Regions from separate parts of the Paenibacillus sp. FSL H3-0469 genome, predicted to be linked through region 1. Evidence: a T-box and tRNA genes for the amino acid it is inferred to sense, from the RefSeq annotation. Region 1 holds a T-box; the other holds one or more tRNA genes.

Region 1 (7,455 bases):
CCGCAATCGCTTCTGCTGCAATTTTTGCTTCATATGAAGCTTTATGGGCCAAGGCAGGGCCTTGAACAATATCTCCAATGGCATAGATATTCGGAATGGATGTTCTGCACTGCTTGTCAATCTCGATCAAGCCTTGCGGAGTAGGGGACAAACCAATCTTTTCAAGACCCAAGGTTCCATCTGTATTCGGTTTTCTGCCAACCGTAATTAATGCATATTCAGCTTGAACAACATGGTGTTGATCCTGACGCATATATTGTAGATCAATGTGACTCGTATATGGGTCTGCTCCTGTAACCTTAGCTTCCGTTAGGATTGTTATCCCGTCCTTCTTCAGTTGACGAACGACAGGTGCAACAAGCTCTGCTTCAAATCCGGGTAAAATCTGTCTACCCCCCTCGAGTATCGTAACTGCGGTTCCAAATCTCGCAAACATCTGCCCCAGTTCCACACCAATATAACCGCCGCCAACTACAACGAGGCTCTTAGGAATGTCGGCCAGCGATAGCACCTCCGTGGATGAAAGAATCCGTCCGCCGAAAGGAAGCGCGCTGATTTCAATCGGACGGGAACCGGTTGCCAGGATGAGATGCTTAAAGCCCATTCGGCGCTCAATCTGTTCATTGTGATGAATTTCAACGGTATTCGCATCTATCAAGCTGGCTTCTCCTTCAATAACAGTCACACCTGCCGATTTAAGTAAAAACCGAACCCCTCCAGACTGCTTATCCACCACAGCTTGCTTAAACAACTGCGCCTCCTGAAAAGAAGAAGCTTCGTCAACAGCGTACCAGTGTCTGCGCAAATGAATACGCTCCGCTTCAGCAATCAGCGCTTTGGAAGGAATACAGCCTACATGCGTGCATACCCCTCCGATCTGGTGGCGCTCCACAAGGACTGTTGTCATGCCCAGTTGTGACGAACGTAATGCAGCCACATAACCGCCAGGTCCCGATCCAATAACCAGGGTATCTACAGCTTCTAATGAGTTCATGATGGGTACCTCCAAGTTATAATATGTTAATCATAATATATTATAGTCATCATATTTTAGAAGAGTCAACACTCCATTACCAATTGACATTAAATAATATGATAAATATAATATTTCAAAAGACATTCATAGATACAGACTTATACAAAGGGGAGGGAGCAGGATGCCTTATCCGAAAGGGCACAAGCTCAAAGTTCGGAACCATATCATTACCAGCGCAGCCAAAGCATTTCGCACCCACGGCGTGCGGAATATCAGTCTTCCGCATATTATGAAAGGTGCTGGACTGACGCACGGAGGATTTTACTCCCATTTTGAAAATAAAGATCAGCTTGTGATGGAGACCTGTCATTTCGCCATTAGTGACACCATTGAAATGCTGCAGAGAATTGCAGACCATAACAAAAACGAAGATCAGACGCCGCCGATTGAGGCCGTCATTGATTTTTACTTAAGCCCCCTGCATCGGGATCAGACGGAAGCCGGTTGTATCTTACCTGCTTTATCGGGGGAAATTTCCCAGCTATCGGCAGATATCAGGCAAGCCTACACACAAGAGCTTCAACGTTTCATCGCATTTATTACAAATATGGCTGGGATCGATCCCTCAAATGGTTATGCATTGGTAAGCAGTATGGTGGGTACCGTTGCACTGGCACGGGCAGTTAGTGATACGCAGCTCAGTGATGCTTTGTTACAGGCCAGTCGTATGCAGGCTAAGCAGATGGTAAACGCCGGCTCCAGGTAACTCATTAATTGACGAAGCAAGCGGATTGTGCTAGCATTGCTTTAACTTAAAACGAAAAGGCTATGATGAGAAATAGTAACTATTAAGGATCTCACAGAGAGAAGATGGTTGATGCGAATCTTCATTGATCTAATAGTGAAGCAGTCTCGGAGCTGTGGACCGAACAGAGGAATCTTAGTAGGCTTCAACGGAGTTCCACCGTTATTCAGGAAACAGTATCGGAGTAATCCCGTACTGATAGAGCGCAGAGCAATCTGAAGTTAGGTGGTAACACGGACATAATCGTTCGCCCTAAGTTGACAAGTAATATGTCAGCTTAGGGCTTTTTTGTTTTAAGCATAAATAATATTGGATGGAGGTATTAGAATGACGCCAGATGAATTGAGACAATCCTATGTTGATTTTATGAAAGGAATAGGGGCTAGCCAAGTGCCTTCTTCTAGCTTGTTACCGGAAAATGATCCCTCGACCTTGTTTACAGGAAGCGGCATGCAGCCGATGGTTCCCTTTTTATTGGGGGAAAAGCATCCGGCCGGTAATGAGATTGCTAATATTCAGAAGTGCTTGAGAACAGTGGATATTGAGGAAGTAGGCGATACGTCGCATCTGACATTTTTCGAAATGATCGGCCGGTGGGAGTTCAAAGCAAATGAACATAACTATAAGCAAAAACAAATCGATGCCATTTGGAATTGGCAGATCATCGAATTAGGAATGGATCCTGCCAGGCTGTATATCAGCGCTTTCGCAGGAAGTGATGAACTGAATATACCGAAAGATACGGAAGCCATTGAGCTCTGGTCAGCAAAATTCAAATCCGTCGGGATAGACCCTATCATTGAAGAGGATCCCTGGCAATACGGGGCATCTAGAGGCGGGAAGATTTTCTTATACGATGAACAAGAAAACTGGTGGAGCCGGGCCGGAAGTCCGCTTCAGATGCCGGTTGGTGAACCGGGTGGGCCTGATAGTGAAATGTTCTATGATCTTGAACCGGACGGTGATTCACTGGACCATCCTGCTTCTGAAAGCGACAGATTCCTGGAAATTGGGAACAACGTATTTATGTGTTACACCAAAGGAGACACAGGATTTGTTAAAATGCAAAATCCCAATCTGGATTATGGAGGCGGATTAGAAAGGGTGGCTACAGCCCTTAATGGGGACAAGGATATATATAATACAGCTTTCTTCCATAACCCCAAGAAAAAATTGATGGAGCTAAGCGGTAAATCCTATACGGACGACTTAAAGTCCTTTAGAATCATACTGGATCATGTGAGAGCAGCTACTTTTCTCATTAATGACGGTGCGGAGCCAGCTAATAGTGATGCAGGATATATAACAAGAAGGCTATTAAGAAGGGCAATTCGTGCAGGTAAAAAAATAGGGATACAAGGAAGCTTTGCGGGTCAGTTGTCTGAAGTTTATATAGATGAAGCTACAGCTTATGAAGATTTAATCCGCAATAAAAAGAAAGTCATCGAAATCGTAAATAAGGAAGAGAATCTTTTCTATAGAACGTTACAGCAGGGAGAATTTGAAATACAGAAACATCTGAAGAATAAGGGTAACGTTACGGGTGCAGATGCATTTTATTTTTACGAAACCTATGGATTCCCCTTGGAGTTGACGGAAGAGTACCTAACAGAAAGTGGATATGGCATGGAAGACAAGGCGTCTTATACTGAGGCAGCAAAAAAACATGCTGAAATGAGCAGAACTGCTTCTGCGGGTAAATTTAAAGGTGGCTTAGCTGAACATTCCACAGAAACAACCGCGCTGCACACGGTATCTCATTTGTTGCTTGCTGGTTTAAGGGAAGTGCTAGGTGATCATGTCCATCAACAAGGAAGTAATATTACTTCCGAACGATTACGGTTTGACTTCAACCACGATGATAAACTTACACCCGGGCAAATAGCTGAGGTGGAGAAGTATGTGAATGATGCGATTGCATCGAAAGCAGTTACCTCTATTGCAGAGCTGCCTAAGCTTGAAGCGAAAGAAAGTAATGTGGAGGGTAACTTTTGGGATAAATACCCGGATATCGTTAAGGTATATACTATCCAAGATCACGAAGGGAAGGTGTGGAGCCGGGAAGTATGCGGAGGACCTCATGTAGAAGATACCACAAACTTAGGAACGTTCCGTATTACAAAAGAACAATCTTCTGCTGCTGGAGTCAGAAGGATTAAAGGAGTCATTGTCAGTAGACAATAACATAGTGCGGCCTATGCTGAAATCCTGCACGAAATGCAACAAATCCAGCGCTAACTGGCTCTCTGCAACGGAATTTGTGCAAATAATGCAACATTGTACCGCAGCCAGCAACAGTTATAAAGAAATCCTGCAAAATGTGCAACAATACTCTCCGCTACCCTGCGGTTGTCTGAGTATTGTCCGCTAAAGAGCTTACTCAAGTCGTTGAAATAGATGAAAAAAAGTAAATGTTTGAACATGGACAATGTACTGCTTTTAACACCACCACATATTTTACAGAAACTGTATTAGTCAATTTGGCTAAACCGTTGAATGTTCATGAATGGGGTGGTGGGCCATGGCAGTTAAGAGCGGCAAGGAATATATCGAGCGTATCGATCGCCAGCAGATCAAAATATGGTATCAGGGTAAAACCATCCAAAGGGCTTTATCCAGCCATCCCGCCTTCAACGGATTAATGAAGACCCAAGCTGAAATGTATGATATGCAGCATCAGCAGAAAACCATCGAACAAATGACCTTTCAAACCGGGACGGACGGGGAGCGCTACGGACTTTCCCTCCTGGCCCCGAGAAGCAAGGAAGACCTGGTCCGCCGGAGGATCATGATGGAATTGTGGGCCGGGAAGCACCACGGGTTTTTAGGGAGATCACCCGATTATATGAACACGACGCTGATGTCTTTATATACCGCTGCGCATCTGTTACAAGAATACAATCCGGAATATGAAGATAATCTTAAAAAGTACTATGAGTACTGCCGCAGCCAGGACATTACCTTATCCCACGCATTTATTCAGCCGTTTGCCAGCCGGTTGTCCGAAGTGGTGGACGAGGTGGAGGATTCCATTACAGCTAAAGTTGTCGAGCACAAGGAGAACGGAATTGTGGTAAACGGTGCTTTTATGATGGCTACGCAGGCAGCAACCTGTGATGAAATACTGGTGATCCCTTCACCTCTCCCTTCCATGCTGGAACAGGATAATCCATATGCCTTTGCTTTTGCCGTTCCCAATGATCTGGAAGGGATGACCTTCATTTGCCGTGAGAGTTACTCAGGCTCATCTCCATATGATCATCCGCTGAGCAGCAGATTTGAAGAAATGGACGCCATGGTGATCTTCGATCACGTCTTCATCCCACGCAACCGTATCTTTTACTTAGGGAATCAAGAGATTGGAGAGCGGCTATTCAACGAAGGGAATTTTCACAGCCATGCCGGCCATCAGGTGCTTACACGCTACATTGCCAAGACGGAATTTCTGCTCGGCCTGATCTCTAAATTGTCAGATGAACAGAATATCGCTCTCGAAGCGGTAACGATGGAGCGGATATCCCGGATTTTGACCATGCTTGAGAATTTAAAAGCTCTTCGCCTGGCTTCCGAAATGATGGCAGAACCGGATGCCAAGGGTTATTATGTGCCGGCCCACAAGCCGCTGATTGCGGCTACGATGCAGTATTCCTCTTTTTATCAGGAGATGCTGGGTATGCTCCAGGACATCAGCTCCAGCAATCTGGTGATGCTTCCTTCCGAGACAGACCTGGGATCTGATGCCGGCGGCTTTATCCGTCTCTATCTTAAAGGACAGGAGTCATCCGCTCGCGACCGGATTTCTCTTTTCCGGCTGACCTGGGAACTGGCGGTCAGTCCTTTCGGCGGCAGACAGAAACAGTTTGAACGCTTTTTCTTCGGAAACACCCGCGCCCTTACTTCCCGGATGTATAACGTGTACAGTCTTGATAAATACAAGGCGATGATTGATGAATTTCTGCAGCGTGGAGAAACCCGGGTCTTTTAAAGACTCTGGGTTTCTTTTGTATTCCGAAAGAAGCTACTGCTTAAGGGTGGTCAGCATACTTTGAATATGGCTTTCCATTAGCTGCCGTGCTGTTTCGCTTTGCCGTTCCTCGATGGCAATGGCGATCAGAACATGGTAATTGGAGGCCTTGGTCCGCATATTGGGCAGCGTATTGGTTTGCTTGCGCCCTTCAGCCAGCAAGGGGAGAATCGAATTCAGCATCCGCGCCACCACCGGATTGGCTGCCCCTTCGGCGATTAACTGATGAAAGGCGAGGTCGGTCTCGAAGAAGGATCCACCTTCCTCCATTTGCCGCACCATTCGATCTGCCAGTACCCGTAGGCGCCGGATCTGATCCTCATCGGCCCGCTGCGCGGCTAAAGCGGCAAGCTCAGGCTCAATGAGCAGTCTGGCTTCCAATAGGTCCACAATCGAAATGTTATCTAATTCCTCTAAAGCAACCGCCGGATCATCGAGCAAGAGCGGATCGTTTCGTACATACATCCCGCGCCCGTGCTCAATGCTGACATTCCCCTGACTCTCTAATATCCGCAGCGCCTCACGTATTGTAGTGACACTCACAGAGAAATCAACGGCTAGCTGCTGCAGCGTAGGGAGCCGATCCCCTGGAGCCCATTCCCCATCGAGAATTTTCTGCTTCATAATCTCTATTGTTGCTTGAAACGCGGTTTGTTTATTCTGTTTCATGTTTAGCCGTCCCTTTGACTTAGAATACATTCATTCTAGCATAAGAGCTTCGTGACGATAAACAGATACGTCTGAGTCTTGATTTAGTATTGACTAGCGAAGAACAAGATAATATGATCATACCGTAAAGATCATATCTATTTCAAAAAAATGATAATAAAGATATGATCTTTGTGAAGAAACACTATCAGCGTAGAATCCAAAGGAGGAGGGGCAATGGAGGTCGTAACCTTTGGGGAAACCATGGTACTTCTGGCACCGGACCGGATGGTTCCCCTGGAGTACGTGAACGGTTTTCACAAGCATGTAGCAGGAGCCGAGACCAATGTAGCCATTGGGCTTGCCCGTATGGGGCATAGCGCAGGCTGGTTCAGCAAGCTCGGAAATGATCCATTTGGACGCTATATTAAGCAATTCGTAAGAGGACATGGCGTTGATACTTCCGAAGTCAAGGTTACTGCTGATGCGCCGACGGGAGTGTTCTTCAAAGAACAAATATCCCCGGACAAAATACAGGTGTACTACTATCGCAAGCATTCCGCTGCCAGCCTGATGCAAGCGGATGAACTTAATGAGGCATATGTGGGAGGTGCCCGCATTCTGCATGTTACGGGCATCACACCGGCGCTTAGCCCCGAGTGCAGGAAATTAACCTTTCGCGCCCTCGAAGCAGCCAAAAAACACGGTACGGCCATTGTGTTTGATCCCAATATCCGTTGGAAGCTGTGGAACAGAGAAGAGGCTTATCGTGTTCTTAACGAAATCGCGGCGCTTGCTGACTACGTAATGCCCGGCATCGATGAGGGGCAGTTTCTGACAGGATGCAGTGCGCCTGCAGAGATCGCAGACCGGTTGCTGGAATCCGGGGCCGGTGCTGCCGTAATCAAACTGGGCGCGGACGGTGCTTATTACAGTAACGGACACAGCTCTGGAAATGAGCCAGGGTTCCCCGTGAAAAGACTCATTGATCCGATGGGTGCC
Region 2 (7,455 bases), 1.6 Mb from region 1:
CCGGCGCTTCTATGACCACTAAGGGTATTGTGGAGGCGGTGGAAGATTGCGCCAAGCAGGCTGGCGGGGATCTGACCGTCCTGAAGCAGGCCAAGGCCACTGCCGAGAATAAGGAAGTAGAGGAGATCACGGTGGATGTAGCCGTGGTAGGTGCCGGTGCAGCCGGTACAGCTGCGGCGCTTGCCGCCGAAGACAGCGGGGCCAGCGTCGTACTGCTGGAGAAGACAGCTACACCTATGGGAGCCGGCACTATGGCCGGAGGCATGTTCGCCGCCGATTCCCAGCAGCAGAAGGACAGAAAACAAACGGTCAGCAAGCAATGGCTCTATGACCAGTACATGGCGGCCTCCGATGGCTACATGAACTCGCTGCTGGTCCGCACCATTATTGATGAAGCAGGGAAAACCGTTGACTGGCTGAATGCGAACGGCGCCAAAATGACCCTGGTGGATGCCGGCACCGGCTTTGCCTTTGAGCATATCGGAATGCCTGCCACGCTGCACGGATACCAGGAAGGCGGCACGGTAGCGATCACCAAGCTGATCAAGTCTTTTGAAGCCAAATCAGGACAGGTTCGCTTCAGTACTCCGGTGACTGAGCTGCTGACAGACTCTGACGGTGCAGTAACCGGCGTGCTGGCTAAGAAAGAGGATGGCTCCAAGCTCAAAGTGAACGCCAAGGCTGTCGTCATTGCAACAGGCGGCTTCGGCGGAAACAGCGAGATGATGGAGAAATATTTCGGCAAAAAGTTCACTCCGGGACAGATTGCTACAAATACAGGTGACGGCATCCAAATGGCCTGGAAGGCTGGTGCTGACCCATACGGAATGACCTCGACCCAGTATTTTGCGCAAATCTTTACGCCTGAAGAGATCGCTAAGCTGGCCCCGATTAACAAGGATTGGTACAGCCTGACCAAGTTCAGCGAGTACCCGAACCTGAGGGTGAATACGCTGGGCCAGCGCTTTTCCGATGAGACTAAGGTTACCCTCTTCGCTGTACACGGCGCTGAGATTCACATGCAGCCCAAAGAGACGGAATTCCTGATTCTGGACTCCGCCATGCTGAACACCATCAAGAAGAAGGGCCTGGCTGCCATCGAGCCGCATTTCTCCAAATGGAAGGGCAACCGGCAATTCTACATGGAATTCAATGAACCGAATGATACAGATGTTATACTTGTAGATGAGAATAAACCTACGGACTACACTCCGCTGCTGGATTCAATGAAAGGTACCGGTGTTGTCCACAAAGCAGATTCACTGGAGGCACTGGCTCAGGATATCGGCGTGGACAAGGATACGTTCCTTGCGTCCGCCAACCAGTATAATACTGCTATCGCCCAGGGCAATGACCCTATGTTCTTCTCCGACACGAAGCGGCTGCTTCCGCTCAAGCAAGGTCCTTATTATGCCATTAAGTATGTCGGACGTAACCTCGGCACGCTGGGCGGCGTACGCATCAATGAGAAGATCGAAGCCACCGATTCGGACGGCCGGGCCATTCCTGGACTTTACGTTGCCGGCGCTGATGCAGGCGGGATGTACGGACAGGCTTATGTTGATTTTGAAGGCGGTACACTTGGCTTTGCCTATACCTCCGGCCGGCTGGCCGGTATCCATGCTGCCGGGTACTCGCATAAGTAATTAGACAACGAATTGCACAATTGTTAAAAAATCGCCCTACCTTTACCCGGTATGGGCGATTTTGTGCTGAATCTTCTCCACCCGAATCCGATTATAATGAAGTAAAACTATAAAGGGAGTCTGTACGTCATGTTAGATATTCTCGCGCTGCTGGAGTGCTATAACACCTATGATCAGGATGATATTTACTTTGATGTTGCCAAAACTATGCTGGAGAATTATAACCAGCTTCAGACTTCAAGCATACAGGAATTCGCTGAGTCCAACCACATTTCAGTCTCTACGGTCAGCCGCTTCATGCGGCAGATGTATTATGACAACTTCTCAAGCTTCCGGATGATCTACGAGCAGACGCCTCTGCAATATCAATATGACGGCAAATACTATCCTGCAGTGAAGGAAGAGGACATAGATTCGGTAGCCTATGGTGAGCTGCTGGCCGAGAAGATTAAGGCAACCACCAGCCAACTGGATGGACAGGCGATCACTTCGCTGCTGTCCATGATCGAATCCAGTGACGAGATCGTTTTCATCGGTATTCCCTTGCATTCCGAGATCTGGCGGCTTCAGGTGGAGCTGGTGCTCCTGGGCAAAAAGACCAAAGCGTTTATCGACCCCAACTATCAAGTCAATGCCGTTGACGGTGTGAACGAAAAGTCGGCCGTCATCAGCTTGATCTATATGCCGCAGTATAATCTTCATCAGGTGCAGCAGTTGAAGAGGGCTAAGGAAAAAGGTGCCCGGACTGCCTGCATAGCTCACGTAAGGCTACAAGGTATAGAGAACATTGTTGACCTGTCGCTGCAATACGAAGGCACCGGCACCCAAGTAGACAGCCTGCTGATGCAGGTGCTGCTCAACTACATTGGGCTTCGCTTACGGAACAAGCTGCTCTTAGGGAAGCGATAGAGGGGGGCCATTTATGAATCACGATTATTACGTGGATTGCATCACTCAGGGAATGGAACAGTATCTGCATACCCTGGCGTTGGCAGAACATATGCAATATCACCAGGGGGAGGTGGAATGGATCTCTCCTTTGCCTGGTTTCGACGGCCCCTCACTAGTCTTTAAGGTATCGCTTGAGGAAGATACGGCGAGCAAGCACATTGACGATTTACTGCTTAGCTTACAATCTGGGGTTATTCCAAGAACATGGTTTATCCCGCCAAGCTCCAAGCCTGCGAACCTAACCACTATCTTAGCCTCTAAAGGATTCAGGGATTTATCCGATCCTGAAAAGCCTGAATGGGGTATGGCACTAGATTTAGCAAACATTCGTAACTTGCCGCAGTCTAATCCGCGACTACATATACACAGGGTTACTTCTTCGTCGGAATTTGCATTATGGATGGATGTGGTGAATGAGGAGCTGCATGGCTGGCCTATGTTGAATCAGGCACATTACGAATTTTGGCTTTCACGCAGCGAGCTATCTTTTTTTTTCAAACCGTAGTTATGTCTAATGAAGAAATAGAACGCATCAGGATTACAAAAAAGAAGCCTCTTATTGATTCCTGGATTTGAAGCGCTATAATTAAGAAACATAGGTTGTGAAGCACACGCCGCTTTTAATGCTCTGCCCCTTCCAAGTTAGATTCTTGGAGAGGGTTGAGTATTGAGGCGGCTTTTTTGCGGGAAAAATAAACACTAAGTTGAGTGTTCGAGGAGGAGTACGGATGCCGCGATTTGAGCAGCAGTACGAGGAATGGTTAGTTCGCAATCTAAAGAATAAGAGCAACCACAGGCGCAAGGAGCTACTTGGCAAAGGATTAGGCCACGGAACAGTTGAATTTCTCCGCAAGGTATGGTTTCCGGTAATCGGTAATTTCGATCATTTGTTTCCAGAATGGGAAGTGCGTGATTTCAACAACGGGTACCGCTATCTGGACTTGGCTTATATGCCTGGAGGTGCAAAAGGCGGGATTGAGATTCAAGGCTATGGACCTCACGCCAGAGATCTGGATGTCAGACGCTTCAAGGATCTATGCCGCCGGCATTGCTTACTGGCCCTTGATAGCTGGACTTTTCTTCCTGTTGCTTATCCTTCGATTATCGAAGAACCCAAGCAATGTCAACAGTTGGTGTTGTCATTTATAGGAAAATTCATTGCGACAGATGTTTCTTCCACATTAACTTGGCTTGAAGCGGAGACTCTTCGTTACGCAAGACGTCTGCTCAGGGCATTCACACCTTTGGAGCTTGCTAAGCATCTCAGGGTAACGGATAGGCACTCCAGACGAATTCTGCATCAATTGGTCGAACAGCAGTTACTGGATGTGGCCGGAGGACAGCAGCGTTATCGAACATATCAGCTTAGAGTGTAGCGTATGTTCAGAAGCATGAATTATAAAGCTGATAGGGTAAAAACACTTGAATTCCGTGGCTGTGAACGTGAGAAGTAGAGGTATCAATCAGCTGTAACGGACCGAGGAGCGCCTATTTCTACAAAAAGCACAATTTTACCAAGCTTACGGACTCAGATGAAGCTATTTGCTAGATTTCATCACATATATTGATGGTGATGAAGTAATAAGCGCGATACGGTCCGTTAGCCTTTTTAGTAGTGCTAAATAGAGAAGATAAGGGCTGTGGGGTCCGTAGCAGTCCTTTAGACACATTTAGAGCCGAAGGATATCGATGGAAACCATATTTTGCGGGTCGAGGTTGGGGTTGCGGTTCGGGAATGGACCTCAAGCCCCTGTTGTACTCCCCTCTTAATCACCCGTATTCCATGAAACAGCAAAAGAACGGCATCTCTGCCGTTCTTCATGTGATGGACTCTCAGGGGCTCGAACCCTGGACAAATAGATTAAGAGTCTACTGCTCTACCAACTGAGCTAAGAGTCCATATGAGATTGGTGGAGCCAAGGGGGATCGAACCCCTGACCTCATCGCTGCCAGCGATGCGCTCTCCCAGCTGAGCTATGGCCCCATAATTTTACAATTTTACCAATTTAGAATTACATTATGTATTCTAAAATCTGATCTGAGCGATAAGCTCAAGCCGCTTATTCTTCCATGTGTTTCGTAGGCGACTTCTATATAATACAGAAATCCATCTTCAGTGTCAACACTTTTTCAAAATTATTATTTCCAAGCAAAAACGACCCGCCCGGGAGCCGGCCCTTAACCCATAGGCCAGCCCCTCTCCATAAATCAAACCCCTCTACTCCCTAAACCGCTTACAGCCCCTCCAGCTCCTCCGTGTTCTTGGACAGCAGTCCCTTCAGTTCCTTCATGAACATGTTAATGTCCTTGAACTGGCGGTACACGGACGCGAAGCGGACGTAGGCTACCTCGTCTACAGGGTAGAGCTGCTCCATGACCAGCTCGCCGATCTGGCGGCTCTCGATCTCGGCGAGGGCGATGCCGCGCAGGCTTTTCTCCACCTCGGATACGATGACCTCCAGGCGCTCTACAGGGACTGGACGCTTCTCGCAGGCACGGATCAGGCCGCGGAGGATTTTGTCACGGCTGAACTCTTCACGGCTGCCTCCTTTTTTAATCACAATCAGGGGGGTCTCTTCAATCATCTCGAAGGTGGTGAAACGGCGGCTGCACAGCTCGCATTCCCGCCTGCGGCGGATGGACTTATTCTCATTGGCCGGGCGCGAGTCCAAGACTTTGGTATTGGTGTGGTCACAGTAAGGGCATTTCATAAGCTTCTTCACTTCCTCATCATTAGAATGGGTAGGCCCGGTCCCTTGATACACCAGGGCTATGCGGGCATTATTTAATTTCCAGAAAACACCGTTTATTTGTTGTTATGAATCTGACATGTCCGGCACATAATACAGTTACCAACCGATAGGAGGTGAACAGCAATGAGCCAAAATAACAACTCCAATAACCTGGTAGCTCCAAACTCACGCGGTGCCTTGGAACAACTGAAATATGAAGTTGCCCAGGAACTAGGTATCACCCTCTCCCCAGACGGATACCAAGGCAATAAAACTTCTTACGAAAACGGTTCGATCGGTGGTTACATCACTAAACGTCTTGTAACCCTGGCTGAACAGCAATTGGCAGGTCAGTACAAATAAGTATAAATAACCTGCTAAACACGACATAAGCTTGCCTAAGAAGTATCGAACGGCTCCGGCCGTTTGATGCTTCTTTTTACATAACAGCAGCAGAAGTAACAGGCACTCTAGAACTCATCCTAGAACTCACTGTAGAGCTCGGTGTATTGATCATAATAATAAATCACACGCTGCACGTAATGACGGGTCTCACCGAACGGAATGTCCTTCACAGAGGCTTCTGTTCCGTCCCACTGCCCTTCATCCAGCCAGCTCTGCACCTTGCCGGGTCCGGCATTGTAGGCGGCGATAACTGCTATACGGTTGCCGTCAAACTGCTTAGAGAGCGTAGACAAATACCAGGTACCCAGTTCAATGTTGGACGAGGGCTCTTCCTTCAGCCGTTCCAGCGATACCTCAGGAAGCTTGGCCTTTTCTAGCGCCCACTTGGCGGTATCCGGCATAAGCTGCATCAGTCCGAGTGCTCCTTTTTTAGATTCGCGTCCGGTCTTATAATTGGTCTCCACACGGATAATGGATGCCACCAGGAACGGGTCCATCTCATACGTCCGGCTGTGCTGGCGGATCTCTGCTTTATAATGAATAGGATAAAACCATGACATCCAGTTGGAGCCTAGAAACAGAATCGCGGTGAAGCCGATGAACAACAGCAGCAGGACTCTTTTTTTACGTAACCACTTCATCATATCAAGCCCAGCCTGTCCCACAACCGGGCAACCTGAAGCTCGGCAGACTGCAGATCACTGCTATTGTCGATCACATAATTCGCTTTCCTGCGCTTCAGCTCAATATCCATCTGCGACCTCAGCCGGTCCTCAGCCTGTTCCAGCTTCATTCCGCTGCGCTCCATGAGGCGGGCTAACTGCACCCTTCTCGGAACATAGACCACAATAATCTGCTCAAATAAGGAATCCAGCTCTGATTCGTAGAGCAGCGGAATGTCGACAATGACCAGCCGCTGCGGATTCTCCTGCTCAAGCGCATACATTCTGTCCTTGATCTCCCTGCGGATTGCCGGATGGGTCAGGTTATTCAGTGTCTTGAGCGCCTCCGGGTCCCGGAAGACAATCTCACCAAGACCCGCCCGGTCCAGCGAACCGTCAGGCAAAAGGATGCGGTCTCCAAAAGCCTCCACCGCTGCCGCCAGCACCGGATGTCCGGGGAGCATCACCTCTCTGGCGATGACATCGGCATCCACCAGTGCAGCTCCCTTGCGGACAAACAGTGCAGACACGGTGCTTTTCCCCGAAGCTATGCCTCCGGTTAAGCCTATAATCATGTACTCACCTCATAATAACTTCATTATACCCATTACAATTAATAATATCGCGGGCAGCGCAGCCGCATGCTTCATCCAGTAGCTGCCGGATAATTTCAGTCCAGTCTTCATTCCCATCAGCAAAAAGGTTCCGCTGAATACAGCGATCATCAGCGAGGTGGACCACGGGCTGAATCCGAGCAGTGCCGCACCGAGGCCGGCCCCGAAGGCATCCAGCGATAACGCGATCCCCAGAATCATGGCTTCCATGGAGGAGATGCTCCCCGAAGCATCCATATCAGCGGAAGACGGTGTGCGGAGAATCTGTATCACCACGCCCAGATGGCGCAGCTCCAGCGAGAACACAGCCGGCTTCAGCACTGTCTCGGCACTCTGTGCGGCAGCAGCAGTCTCCAGCCTGACTTCCTGTCCGGAATGGCCCTCTGCGGCCGCAGACGCAGTCTCTTCTTTCTCCTTCTGCGTCAGCATCTGGAACAGGGACCAA

Evidence for each region. The T-box of region 1 lies ahead of NSS83_RS03455 (alanine--tRNA ligase). A T-box ahead of a tRNA ligase gene usually reads a tRNA of that ligase, here a tRNA-Ala.
Region 2: it encodes a tRNA-Ala, which carries the amino acid that the T-box ahead of NSS83_RS03455 (alanine--tRNA ligase) is inferred to sense. The anticodon was not compared.

Annotation. Positions count from the first base shown of each region.
Region 1 covers NZ_CP150302.1:830,071-837,525, forward strand. Annotated here, with positions in the region: gene lpdA (dihydrolipoyl dehydrogenase) at 1-994, opposite strand, end outside; gene NSS83_RS03450 (TetR/AcrR family transcriptional regulator) at 1,158-1,742, shown strand; T-box leader at 1,796-2,039, shown strand; gene NSS83_RS03455 (alanine--tRNA ligase) at 2,109-3,965, shown strand; gene NSS83_RS03460 (4-hydroxyphenylacetate 3-hydroxylase N-terminal domain-containing protein) at 4,303-5,766, shown strand; gene NSS83_RS03465 (FadR/GntR family transcriptional regulator) at 5,800-6,474, opposite strand; gene NSS83_RS03470 (sugar kinase) at 6,691-7,455, shown strand, end outside.
Region 2 covers NZ_CP150302.1:7,030,962-7,038,416, reverse strand. Annotated here, with positions in the region: gene NSS83_RS30575 (FAD-dependent oxidoreductase) at 1-1,646, shown strand, start outside; gene NSS83_RS30570 (hypothetical protein) at 1,776-2,555, shown strand; gene NSS83_RS30565 (hypothetical protein) at 2,569-3,102, shown strand; gene NSS83_RS30560 (transcriptional regulator) at 3,326-3,973, shown strand; tRNA gene NSS83_RS30555 (tRNA-Lys) at 4,424-4,496, opposite strand; tRNA gene NSS83_RS30550 (tRNA-Ala) at 4,506-4,581, opposite strand; gene nrdR (transcriptional regulator NrdR) at 4,832-5,308, opposite strand; gene NSS83_RS30540 (alpha/beta-type small acid-soluble spore protein) at 5,474-5,692, shown strand; gene NSS83_RS30535 (lytic transglycosylase domain-containing protein) at 5,812-6,375, opposite strand; gene coaE (dephospho-CoA kinase) at 6,375-6,971, opposite strand; gene NSS83_RS30525 (manganese efflux pump) at 6,981-7,455, opposite strand, start outside.